Regions from separate parts of the Gordonia sp. LUNF6 genome, predicted to be linked through region 1. Evidence: riboswitches for the same ligand, from Rfam matches in the RefSeq annotation. Region 1 holds a riboswitch; the other holds the start of a gene.

Region 1 (6,081 bases):
GATGTGCTCGGGGTCGAGGAGGAAGACGTCGGCCCCCGGCGGATCGTCATCGGTGTCGGGGAGGCGCACGATGATGCCGTCGTCGGTGGCAGTGGTGGCCCCGTCGATGCCGAGACGTGCCGAGAGCTGCGCGGCCACGGCACCGGCCCACGGTGCGTGGACCCGCAGGCCGTAGGGGGAGTGCAGCACCAGCCGCCAGTCGCCGAGCTCGTCGCGGAAGCGTTCCAGTACGAGGGTGCGGTCGGTCGGGAGCACGCCGGTGGCATCGCGCTGCTGGGCGATCAGCGCGGACAGGTTGCGCTCTGCATTGGCACTGAGCCCGAGTTCGGCGGCGAGTGCGGCGAGCTTCTCCTCATGGCCCGCGATCCCGATGAACTCACCGATCGCCGCACCGAGCTCGGCCGGACGACCGACGGCGTCGCCGATCCAGAACGGCAGCCTCCCCGGCATGCCGAACGCGGGCGAGACCAGCACCCGATCGTGTGTGATCTCCTCGATTCGCCAGCTCGACGCGCCGAGGGCGAACACGTCGCCGACCCGTGACTCGTAGACCATCTCCTCGTCGAGCTCTCCGACCCGGCGGGGTTGGCCGCTTTCTGCGCGGTCGGTCCCGCCCACGAGGAAGACGCCGAACAGCCCGCGGTCGGGGATGGTCCCGCCGGAGGTGACCGCCAGACGCAGGGTGCCGCGCCGGGCGGTGAGCCGCCCGGCTGCGCGGTCGTAGTCCACCCTCGGGCGCAGTTCGGCGAATTCGTCGGACGGATACCGGCCGGATATCAGATCGAGGACGGCGTCGTACACGTCGCGGGTGAGGGTCCGATACGGCATCGCGCGCCGGACGGTCGCGTACCAGTCGTCGACGTCGAGATCGTCGACGGCGGTCGCCGCGATGGTCTGCTGGGCGAGGATGTCGAGCGGGTTGGCCGGTACCGAGAGCGCCTCGATGCGGCCGGCGAGCATTCGCTGCGCCACCACCGTGCAGTGGATCAGGTCGGTGCGGTGCTTCGGAAACAGCACGCCGCGACTCACCTCGCCGACCCGGTGTCCGGCGCGGCCGATGCGCTGCAGCCCGGCCGCGACGGACGGCGGGGCCTCCACCTGGATCACGAGGTCGACGGCACCCATGTCGATGCCGAGTTCCAGTGAGCTCGTTGCGACCACGCACCGGAGCCTGCCGGATTTCAGATCGTCCTCGATCTGTGCACGCTGCTCTTTGCTCACCGAGCCGTGGTGGGCGCGGGCGAGGACGGCGGGCGCGCCCGCCGTGTCTCCACTGGCCGAGACGTAGGCGGGCATCCCGCCGGGCACTGTCGGGTTCGGTCGGTCCGGGTCGAACTCGATGCCCGCGCGTTCGGCGGCGATCTCGTTCAGCCGGGCGGTCAGACGTTCGGCGAGACGACGAGAGTTCGCGAAGACGATCGTCGAGCGATTCTCCTCGATGCGGTCGACGATCGCCGACTCCACGTGGGGCCAGAGGGAACCGGCGGTCGGGGAGAAGGCGTCGTCGAGATCGTCCGTCCCGGTGTCCGGCGGCGGGATGGCGGTCATGTCCTCCACCGGCACGTCCACGGAGAGGTCGAAGGTCTTCGCCGCAGGCGGCTTCACGACGGTGCAGTCGCCCTCGCCCGCCAGGAACTCGCCGACGAGTTCCTCGGGCCGCACGGTCGCTGACAGCCCGATGCGCTGCGCGGGCCGCTCGAGCAGCGCATCGAGCCGTTCGAGCGAGAGCGCCAGGTGCGTGCCCCGCTTGGTCGCTGCGACGGCGTGCACCTCGTCGACGATCACCGTCGTCACCGTGGCGAGGGTCTCGCGCACCGAGGAGGTCAGCATCAGGTAGAGCGATTCGGGCGTGGTGATCAGGATGTCGGGCGGATGGGCCTGCAGCCGTCGGCGGTCGGCCGCCGAGGTGTCCCCGGACCGGACTCCGACCGTGATCGACGGTGCGTCGAGTCCCATGATCTGCGCCGCGTGCGCGATGCCCACCAGTGGTGCCGACAGGTTCCGCTCCACGTCGACGGCGAGTGCCTTGAGCGGTGAGATGTAGAGGATCCGGACACCCGGAGCGGTGCCCGCACTGCCGCCGGTCGCGGCGTCGATCCGCTCGCGGTACAGCGAGTCGATGGCCCACAGGAAGGCTGCGAGGGTCTTGCCCGACCCGGTCGGAGCCACGACGAGGGTGTTCTCGCCGCGGGCGATCGCCGTCCACGCACCGGATTGGGCTCGGGTCGGCGCGCCGAACGCGTCGCTGAACCACCGCTGCGTGGCCGGATGCATGCTCCGAAGGATCTGACTGCCCGATGCCACACTCCCATTCAAGCGCACACCTGTGACACTCAGCGGATTGCGGCCGGCGGTACACTCAGCGGGCCGATGCGGTTAACCCGGTGCGAATCCGGGGCGGTCGCGCCACTGTGAGCGGTCCGCCGACGACGCCGTCGGACTGCGAGCCAGACAGTCGCATCGGTGTGAACAATGCCGACCCCGGGCGCGTGATCCGGGAGAACAGGACGTCGACGATGACCGCATCCACCGCAACGCAGGGCGTACGTTCCCTCGCCGTGCCGAACCTCTCCGCCGCGAGCGCGGCCCTCTGGCTCACCGCCACCGTGGCACTCGCGGCGCTCGCCTACTACTTCCTGGGATACGACCAGGGCGCGGTGTCGGTGTTCGGCAGCGACACCCATGTCCACGAGTTCGTGCACGACGCACGGCACTTCCTCGGCTTCCCCTGCCACTGAGCCGGGGAGACAACAGAACAATGGAGCGCAGATTCACCGGCGCAGGCGTGCTCGCAGGCCTGATCGCCGGACTGGTGTCGTTCGTCTATGCGCGGATCTTCATCGAACCGCAGGTGCGGCTGGCCATCGACTACGAGGAGGAGCGGTCGCACGCCGAGTCGATGCTGTCCGGCGAGCATGCACACGAGCACGAGATCTACAGCCGAACCGTCCAGGAGAACATCGGTGCGGGAGTCGGCACGGTCGTCTTCGCCGTCGCGATGGGCGCCCTGTTCGCCGTCGCGTTCACAGTTCTGTGGGCCTACGTGGGACGTCGGTGGCCGGCCGCGGACCCTCGGGCGGTCGCAGCGGGGCTGGGTGCCGTGGCCTTCGTGGCCGTGATCGGCGTCCCCTACTTCGTCTACCCGCCCAACCCGCCCGCGGTCGGCGAGGAGGACACCATCGGAGCGCGGTCGGGCGCCTACCTGACGCTGACGCTGGTGTCGGTGGCGCTGATGGTCGTCGCGGTGATCCTCGGCTGCCGGCTCGCGGACCGGATCGGCGGACTGTGGTCGGGTGTCACCTCCGCGGTGGTGTACCTGGTCGGTGTGACCATCACGGCCGCGCTTCTTCCCGAGTTCAAGGAGATCCCCGGTCCGGTGATGGACGGCGACCGGATCGTCGGCGCCGGATTCCCCGGACAGGTGGTGGCCGACTTCCGGGTGTACGCGATCGCGAACCAGGTACTTCTGTGGACGGTCCTGACCGTGGCGTTCGTCGCGCTGCTCGGCGTGATGATGCGCCGGTCCAAGACTTCCGACCGCACGCTCGCGGAGGTCGGCGCCTGACGTCGGTGCATCTGGTGGTCGCCGCGCGGACCGCACCCAACAGAGCGGTCCGGTTCGGCGGCGAGCACGACGATCTCGACTCGCGTGGCCGCCGGGATGCGGCGGCGCTCGCATCGCGGCTGCCCCGGGCCGGACGGGTGATCGCCGGACCCGAGAGATCGGTGACGCAGACCGCACGCCTGGCGTGCGGTCTGTTCGGCGTCGACCCGCGACTGGCGTCGCTCGACGTCGGCCGCTGGCGGTCGACCGCGCCGGAGTCGGTCGACCCGGCGCAGTTGGGCGCCTGGTTCGGCGATCCCCTGTGGTCGGGCCACGGCGGTGAGTCGGTCGGCGCGTTCGTGGGTCGGATTCGCGGCGTTCTCGCCGCGCTCGCCGCGGGTGGGCCGGCGACGCTCGTGGTCGCGGGCCCGGTCGCACAGGCCGTGCTCTGCGAGGACGCCGCGAGCTTCTTTGCGGCCGACGTGTGCCCGGGCGGGCTGTACACGGTCACGCTCTGACGTCGCGGAGCAGGTGCGACGTCGATGTCAGAGGGCCGTGCGACCATCGGCCGCATGGACGAGAGTTGGAGCGGCGACGGCGCGGACGCGCACCTGGTGATTCCGGCGGACTGCATCGCCTGGTGCCGGAACCAGCCCTACGCCGAGACGGTTCTCGAGGATGTCGTCGAAGTGGATCTCGACTGGTGGAACGAGCGCCTGGCTCAGTGCGAGATCCCGGCGCAGGTCAGCGGGCGCGATGCGGACGGAACGCAGGTGTGGAAGGGCACCGCGTACCTGCGTCGGGGCGATCTCGAGCCGGGTGTGCACGGAATGGGCCTCGGTGACGAACCGGAACTCGATCGCCTGTACATGTGTGCCGCCTGGCTGGCCGAGCACCCGCTGCGCGGCGGTGTCCGCCGATTCGTCGACGTCCGGTCCGGGCGGGATGCGGGCACGCCGTTCGCCGCGGTCGAGCGTGCGCTCGTCGCCTGCCGGCGCGCTCCGGCACTGATCGACGCCGCGGCGTATCGGGACTGGTCGGGATGGCCGGTCGCTCCTGGTGTGGGCCACGTCCTGATGTCCCTGTACTGCTGGGCGATCCACTCCGGGGCACCCGACCGTCCGCAACTGCTGGATGCTGCCAGCGCCGGCAGTCTCACGTGGAACGGCTGGCTTGTCGCGTCGTCGGTGTCGCACTACTCCGTCCGCAGATACGTGCGGTACAACTCCCTGCTTCACCGCTGGGCCGCGCAGGCGGGCGTGGCGCCGGAACTGGTCGAGATGTGGCTCAATCGGCAGTGGCACAGTCGCCTGGCCGAGGCCGCCGTACGGGACGGATCGGCGCTGTGACGAGCCGGTCGACTGAGGGCGTCGACCTACCGGGTCGGTGGCACGATGCGCTACCGTCAGACCCAAGTGAAACGTGTTCCAGTTTGGAGGCTTGATGTTCGAGTGGTCTGAGGAAGATGTGATGGTCCGCGACGCTGTGCGCGGCTTCATCGACAAGGAGGTCCGGCCCAATCTGGAGGGTCTGGAGTCGGGGTCGCTCCCGCCGTACGACATCCTCCGCAAGATGCTGGCGACCTTCGGGATGGACTCGATGAACGCCGAGAGCCTGGAGAAGGAGCTCGCAGCCGAGGAGGCGGGCGAGCCGCGATCCTCGGGCGGCGGATCGAACAGTCTCGCCAACTCGATGTTCCTGATCCTCAACATGGAGATGGCGGGGGTCAGCCTGGGCCTCATCGCGTCGATGGGCGTCTCACTGGGCCTGACGGTCTCGACGATCCGCAGCCGCGGCACCCTGGCGCAGAAGCGTCGCTGGCTTCCGGAGCTGGTGACGATGGAGAAGGTGGGGGCGTGGGCCATCACCGAGCCCGACAGCGGCTCGGACGCGCTCGGCGGGATGAAGACGACGGTGCGCCGCGACGGCGACGACTACATCCTCAACGGCAACAAGACCTTCATCACCAACGGCCCGTACGCCGACACCATGGTGGTCTTCGCCAAGCTCGACGAGGGCGACGGCACGCCGATGCGCGATCGCAAGGTGCTTACCTTCGTCCTCGACAAGGGCATGGAGGGACTCACCCAGGGCAAGCCGTTCAAGAAGATGGGCATGATGAGTTCGCCGACCGGTGAGCTGTTCTTCGACAACGTCCGGGTGGGCCGGGATCGTTTGCTCGGAGAGACCGAGGAGACCGGATCGGACAAGCGGGGCGGCGACAGCGCGAAGGCCGGATTCACCGCCGAGCGGATCGGCATCGCCGCGCTGTCCCTGGGCATCATCAACGAATGCCAGCGGCTCTCCATCGACTACGCCAAGACGCGCACCCTGTGGGGACAGGAGATCGGAAAGTTCCAGCTAATTCAGCTCAAGCTCGCGGAGATGGAGATCGCGCGGCTCAACGTGCAGAACATGCTCTTCGTCGCGATGGAGGCGGCCAAGGCCGGCAAGCCGCCGACACTGGCCCAGGCGTCCGCGATGAAGCTGTACTCCTCCCGGGCGGCGACCGAGGTCGCGATGGAGGCGGTGCAGCT
Region 2 (6,081 bases), 1.1 Mb from region 1:
ACGACGGTGTTGTGCAATGCCGCGTGCATCACGACGCCGTCGGAGACGATCGCGAGGGCGAGCGCGTTGTCGGGTCCGACGTAATCGCTCAAGATCTCGACGAGATTGGTCTGCCAGCGGAGCGACAGCGCGCGCAGTTCGGGATCGAACAGGCCCGCCGACATCAGCGAGACGTCGGCCGCGACGGCGCGGCTGTCGGCGAGGTAGTCGTGAATCTGATCCACCAGCGCTTCCGCTGACCCGCCGGCCGCGACCAGGCTGCTCCGCACGGCGGCCAGGTCTTCGTCGACCTCCGCGGCGAGCCGCTCCAGGGCCTGGGTGCGCAGGTCGTCGATGGAGGTGAAGTACTGGGTCGTCGATCCCAACGGCACACCCGCACGCTCGGCGACGCGGCGGTGCGTCAGCGCGGCCGGTCCGAGTTCGACCACCAGATCCGCCGCCGCGGCGAGAATCGCCGCCCGCCGTGCCTCCGGGTCGTGCTTGGCCATGACTCCCTCACAATTCTGTACGAATGTACATGTACTTTTGTACAGGGCTGGCGGAGGTCTGTCGACCGAATATCGGAGGGCTCAGCCCCACGTCTCGCGGATGTGTGCCGACAAGGCGTCGAGCGGTGCGGTGGAACGGGTGGCGCGAGAGGTGATGATGGCGCCTTCGAGGGCTGCCACCAGCATGTCGCCGGCGCGTCGGGCGGCGTCCGCGGCCAGTCCGTCGGCCTCGAAGGACGCGGCGATCTGGCCCGCCAGCGTTTGGAAAGCCGTGGCGGCGCGCTCGGCCGCACCCGGGTACTCCGCGGCGGAGGTGGAGGCGGCCACCAGGGGGCAGCCGAGGCGGTAGTCGTGGCGCACCAGGGTCTGCTTCCACTCGTCCACGATGACGATCAGACCCGCCACAGCGGTCCGGCCGTACAGTGCGGCCGCGAGGCGCGACGAGGCGTGCCTGGCCGCCTCGTCGGTGGCCTGCTCCAGCAGTTGCGCCTTGCCGCGGGGGAAGTGCTGGTACATCGAGCGCCGCGCCACGCCGCTGTGCTCCATGAGCTCCGACATTCCGAATCCGTCGGCTCCCTTGCTCCGGAGCAGCTGAGTCGCCGACAGGAGCAGTCGGTCGCGGACGGGGAGTGTTGCCATGCACCCAGGGTACGCGTGAGTAGAACGATCGTTCTGTTACCGTCGACGCATGACTCACGTTTTCGATGAGGCCATCGCCCTCACGCCCACGGCGTCGGACCATGTGGTCCGCGCGCAGACGCATCCCGCGTACAACAACATGGTCGGCCCGTTCGGCGGCATCACGGCCGCGACCGTCGTCAACGGCATCCAGCAGCGGCCCGACGTCCTCGGCGATCCGCTCGCGCTGACCATCAATTACGCGGCACCGATCGCCGAAGGACAGTGGGATCTCGACCTGCGGCCCGTCCGGACCAACCGCACCAATCAGCACTGGGTGGTGACGATCAGCCAATCCGGACAGGTGGCGGCCACCGGCACCGCGGTCTTCGGCGTCGCCCGTGACACCTGGTCCGACACCGAGCCGACGCCTCCGGCCGCACCGCCCGCCGAGGAGGTCGAGGTCAGCGAGTACGTGGACTTCATCGCCTGGGCCAAGAACTACGACAAGCGGTTCGTCGCGGGCGGCATGGACGGGAGGAACGACGCCGACTCGACGTCGACGTTGTGGCTGCGCGACCGGCCCGAGCGGCCGCTCGACTTCCCGGCGCTCACCGCGATGACCGATGTCTTCTACCCTCGTGTCTTTCTCCGGCACGGAACCTACATGCCGGCGGGCACCATCACCCTGACCACGTATTTCCACGCCACCGCGCAGGAACTCGAGGCGCATGGAACCGGACACGTCCTCGCGACGGCGCGCGCCGCCCGGTTCGGGCACGGTCACTTCGACCAGTACGGACAGCTCTGGTCGGGCGAGGTGCTCCTCGCGACCACGCACCAGCTCGTGTACTTCAAAGACCCCGCCTGATTCGAGGTCGCCCGAGTGTCCCGGCCGTGCCCGGATACACTCGGGCGATACGTCACGGTGCTCGGGAAGTCCGGTGAGAAGCCGGCGCGGTACTCGCCACTGTGAACAGGTCCGGAAGTCGCCGGGAGTGCAGGACTCCAGCCACTGGGTGCTCGTCATCTGGGAAGGTGCGACCGCCGGCAGTCCTGTGTAGCCAGGAGACCGGCCGCGGCGTACCCCGAAGTTCCACGAGTATCTGGAAAGGGGGGTCGCATTGCGCACCCTGAAGAACGCGGTGATCCTGGCCGTCGCCGGCACCGTCCTCACCGTCTCCGCCTGTTCCGGCGACGATCCCGCATCGGGCGCCGACGGCTCGGCGATCAGCCTGCAGAACTGCGGCCGCACCGTCACCCTGAAGAAGCCGGCCGACGCGGCCATCACCGTCAACCAGGGGGCCACCGAGTCGGCCCTGGCCGTCGGCGCCGGCGGGCAACTGGTCGGCACCGCCTACCTCGACAGCGCCATCGCCCCGCAATGGGCCGCAGCCTACGGCGAGATCCCGGTGCTGTCGGAGAAGTACCCCACCCGCGAAGCGGTCCTCGAGAAGCACCCCGACCTGATCGCCGCGTCGTACAGCAGCGCCTTCGACGACAAGGCGCTGGGAAGCCGGCAGTCGTTCGACGACCTCGGTGTGGCGACCTACGTGTCGCCCTTCGGCTGCGAGGACAAGTCGAAGCGTCCGGCCTCGTCCTGGGACGCGGTGGCCGGTGAGACCAGCGACTACGGCGTGCTCTTCGGACGGACGGCCGATGCCGACCGGGTGAACGCCGACATGCGCGCGAAGCTAGCCGACCTCACCGCGAAGTCGGCCGGACGGGGCAAGACGGTTCTGTGGTGGGATTCCTCGACCGACAAGCCCTTCGTCGGTGCCGGCGACGGCGGGCCGCAATTGGTGATCGACGCCGTCGGCGCGAAGAACGTCTTCGGGGATCTCTCCGGCAACTGGGCCGAGACCGGCTGGGAGGCGGTGCTCAAAGCCGATCCGGACGTGATCGTCCTGGTGGACGCCGACTGGGATCCGGCCGCCGCCAAGCGGAAGTATCTGGAGTCCGACCCGGCGCTCAAGGACCTGAAGGCCGTCGCGAAGGGATCGTTCGTGGTGATCCCGTTCGCTGAGAGCACCCCCGGTCCGCGGCTGATCGACGGCGCCGCCAAGCTGTCGGACGCGCTCGCGAAGTAGTCGGCGCGTGCGCGAACGGCTCCGCGGTACACCGGCCCTGGCGGGTTGGCTGGCCGGACTGACGGTCCTGCTGCTGATCAGCATGGCGCTGGGAATCGTGGTCGGATCGGCCGATCTGCCGCTGGGCACGGTGGTGCGAGCGCTCGGCAGCAGCGTGGGCATCGGCACGTCCGATGTGCTCGACGAGAACATCGTCGTTCAGCTGCGGCTGCCGCGGGTGGTCGGAGCGGCACTCATCGGTGCGGGCCTGGCGGTCTGCGGCACCGTCCTGCAGTCGTTGACGGGCAACCAGCTGGCCGACCCGTACATCCTCGGGATGTCCGGCGGTGCGTCTCTCGGCGCCGTGGTGGTGTTGAGCACGGGAGTCGGCATGGGCAGCATGGCCGGTGGCTCAGTGGTCTCCGTCGCAGCGTTTCTGGGGGCGATGGGTTCGCTGCTGCTGGTGTTCGCGATCGCGGTCACGCGCGGGGGCGCGCTGCTTCCGGGCAGACTGATCCTGGCCGGCGTCGCCGTCGGGCAACTCGCCGCGGCGCTGAGTTCGGCGTTGATCTACTTCGGCCCGCACGGCACCGCCGACCGCGTCATGTTCTGGTCGATGGGGTCGGTGGCCGGCATCCGCTGGAACACCCTCGCGCTGACCGCGATCGTCACCGTGTGCACGATCGTCGCCGTGCTGGCCCACGCCCGAACGCTGGACGCCTTCGCCTTCGGTGAACGCGCCGCCGCGAGCCTGGGCACTCACGTGGCCCGCACTCGCTGGGTGCTCTACGCGCTGGTGTCGCTGTGCACCGCCGTCCTGGTGGCGCTGTCGGGGATCATCGGGTTCGTGGGGCTCGTGGTGCCGCACATGGTGCGCTTTCTCGTGGGCCCGCTGCACTATCGGGTCCTGCCGGTGGCGGTGGTGCTCGGGGCATTGGTGGTGGTCTGGGCCGACATCATCGCCCGCGGCGTGATGCCGTCGCGGGAACTGCCGCTCGGGCTCGTCACCTCGGTGATCGGCGTGCCCGCCTTCATCTACCTGCTCCGGCGACAGCGAGGCACCGAATGACCGGGACCGAGACCGGGATGCCCGGCATCGAGATGCGGGCGGTGAGCTTCGCCCGCGGCGAGCGGAGAATCCTCGACGACGTCACGGCCCGGGCGCCCGCCAGCCGATTCACCGGCGTGATCGGCCCGAACGGGTCCGGAAAGTCGACCCTGCTGTCGATGGTGATGCGTTGGCAGCGGCCCGACGCCGGCCAGGTGCTGCTGGGCGGCACCGACGTCCGGGAGTTGGGCCGCCGCGAGTTCGCGCGCACCGTCGCCGAGGTGGAACAGCACTCGGCGACCGTCCTGGAACTGTCGGTGGAACAGATTGTGGAGCTCGGCACCATCCCGCACGCCGGGGGATGGGCCAGGCCGCTCGGAGACGCCGCGCACGAGGCGCATCAGGCCATCGGAACGCTCGGCATCGAGCATCTGCGGCACCGCACCTGGCAGACCCTGTCCGGCGGCGAACGGCAGAAGGTCCAGATGGCGCGGGCGCTGGCGCAGCGCCCGAAGGTCCTCGTCCTCGACGAGCCGACCAACCATCTCGATGTGGCGGCCGGGCTTCACCTGCTGCAGCTGGCCCGGGATCTCGGCCTCACCGTCCTCGCTGCCCTGCACGATCTGCAACTCGCCGCGATGTACTGCGACCACCTCGTCGTGCTCGACGAGGGCCGCGTCCGTGCGCAGGGCAGCGCCTCCGAGGTGCTGACGCCCGAGTTGCTGGCGGACGTCTACGGCCTCGACGCGCAGGTGCTTCGCCATCCGGTCACCGGCGGGCCACTGATCGTCATGTGCGGCGTGGTTTCGGCCACAGGCGGGGAGAAGTGATGATCGACGCCGACTGGGTGATCGTGACGGCGCCGACGGATCGCGGCGCGGATGTGCACGGCGAACTCGCCCGTGCGCTGGGAGAGGTCGCCGAACGCCATCCGGGCACGGTCTTCCGCTCCGCCGTCCTGGGCGGTGAGTCCGACACCGTCACCGAGGTGCTCGACGAGGCGGCCCGCGAGGGCGCCGACTCGGTGGTGGTGCTGAGCGGTCAGACGCTCGCCGACCGAAAGATGGACGCTTGGTTCCGCCGCGTGATCGGGCACTGGCTGCGGAACCGCCCGGCGGGCTCCGCGCCGGATATCAGGATCGGCGGATCGCTTTGCCAGACAACGGATTACGCGAATCTGATCGAGCGGGCTGCCGCCGACGGCGGGGCCCCGGCCCGCGATACCACCGCCCCGCTCGCGACGAAGGCCTGGGACGCGGTTCCCGGGTTCGCGCGACACGTGCTGGTCTGCCGCGGTCCCCGATGCTCGGCGCGAGGGGGCGCCGAGACGCAGTCGGAACTCTCCGCCGAACTCGACGCCCGGCGGCTCGGCGACGACGACGTCCTCATCACGCTCACCGGGTGCCTGTTCCCCTGCTCGCAGGCGCCGGTGGTCGCGGTCTATCCGGACGACGTCTGGTACGCCGGACTCACAGCGGCGCGAGTCGCCGATGTGGTGGAGCGGCACCTGGTGGGAGGTGAACCGATCCGGGAGTGGTTCGGAGACCGATCGGCGAGCCGGTGAACCGGACGCCCGAGCGGAGACGGCCGGGGACGGCCCGGATGTCCGGCAAGTACATTCAGTACTGAAACCACAGTCGAAGGGGACACATGGCGGGCAGGGCGATCCGGATGTCGGTGGCGATGCTGGCGGGTGGCGCAGTGCTCGCCTCGGTGGGATGCAGCACCGACGGCTCGTCCACCGCTGCCGAGCGCGAGGCCGCCGAGCTGCCGCTGACACAGGCCGAACTGCCCGCCGGTTTCCACACCGCCCGGCTCAGCAAGGACGCCCTCGCGCAGATGACGGAGCAACTCTCCG

Evidence for each region. Region 1 has a riboswitch for cobalamin ahead of ACK8HH_RS05910 (CbtB domain-containing protein). Riboswitches for the same ligand answer to the same signal wherever they lie in the genome.
Region 2: it holds a riboswitch for cobalamin, as region 1 does, so the genes downstream of both, ACK8HH_RS00695 (ABC transporter substrate-binding protein) here and ACK8HH_RS05910 (CbtB domain-containing protein) in region 1, are expected to answer to the same signal.

What each region holds. Positions count from the first base shown of each region.
Region 1 is NZ_CP178181.1:1,250,845-1,256,925, forward strand. It holds gene ACK8HH_RS05905 (ATP-dependent helicase) at 1-2,274, opposite strand, end outside; cobalamin riboswitch at 2,328-2,475, shown strand; gene ACK8HH_RS05910 (CbtB domain-containing protein) at 2,517-2,738, shown strand; gene ACK8HH_RS05915 (CbtA family protein) at 2,759-3,565, shown strand; gene ACK8HH_RS05920 (histidine phosphatase family protein) at 3,571-4,062, shown strand; gene ACK8HH_RS05925 (hypothetical protein) at 4,087-4,893, shown strand; gene ACK8HH_RS05930 (acyl-CoA dehydrogenase family protein) at 4,988-6,081, shown strand, end outside.
Region 2 is NZ_CP178181.1:134,327-140,407, forward strand. It holds gene ACK8HH_RS00680 (TetR/AcrR family transcriptional regulator) at 1-488, opposite strand, end outside; gene ACK8HH_RS00685 (helix-turn-helix domain-containing protein) at 570-1,127, opposite strand; gene ACK8HH_RS00690 (acyl-CoA thioesterase) at 1,177-1,977, shown strand; cobalamin riboswitch at 2,016-2,202, shown strand; gene ACK8HH_RS00695 (ABC transporter substrate-binding protein) at 2,231-3,196, shown strand; gene ACK8HH_RS00700 (iron ABC transporter permease) at 3,204-4,244, shown strand; gene ACK8HH_RS00705 (ABC transporter ATP-binding protein) at 4,241-5,053, shown strand; gene ACK8HH_RS00710 ((2Fe-2S) ferredoxin domain-containing protein) at 5,053-5,787, shown strand; gene ACK8HH_RS00715 (hypothetical protein) at 5,874-6,081, shown strand, end outside.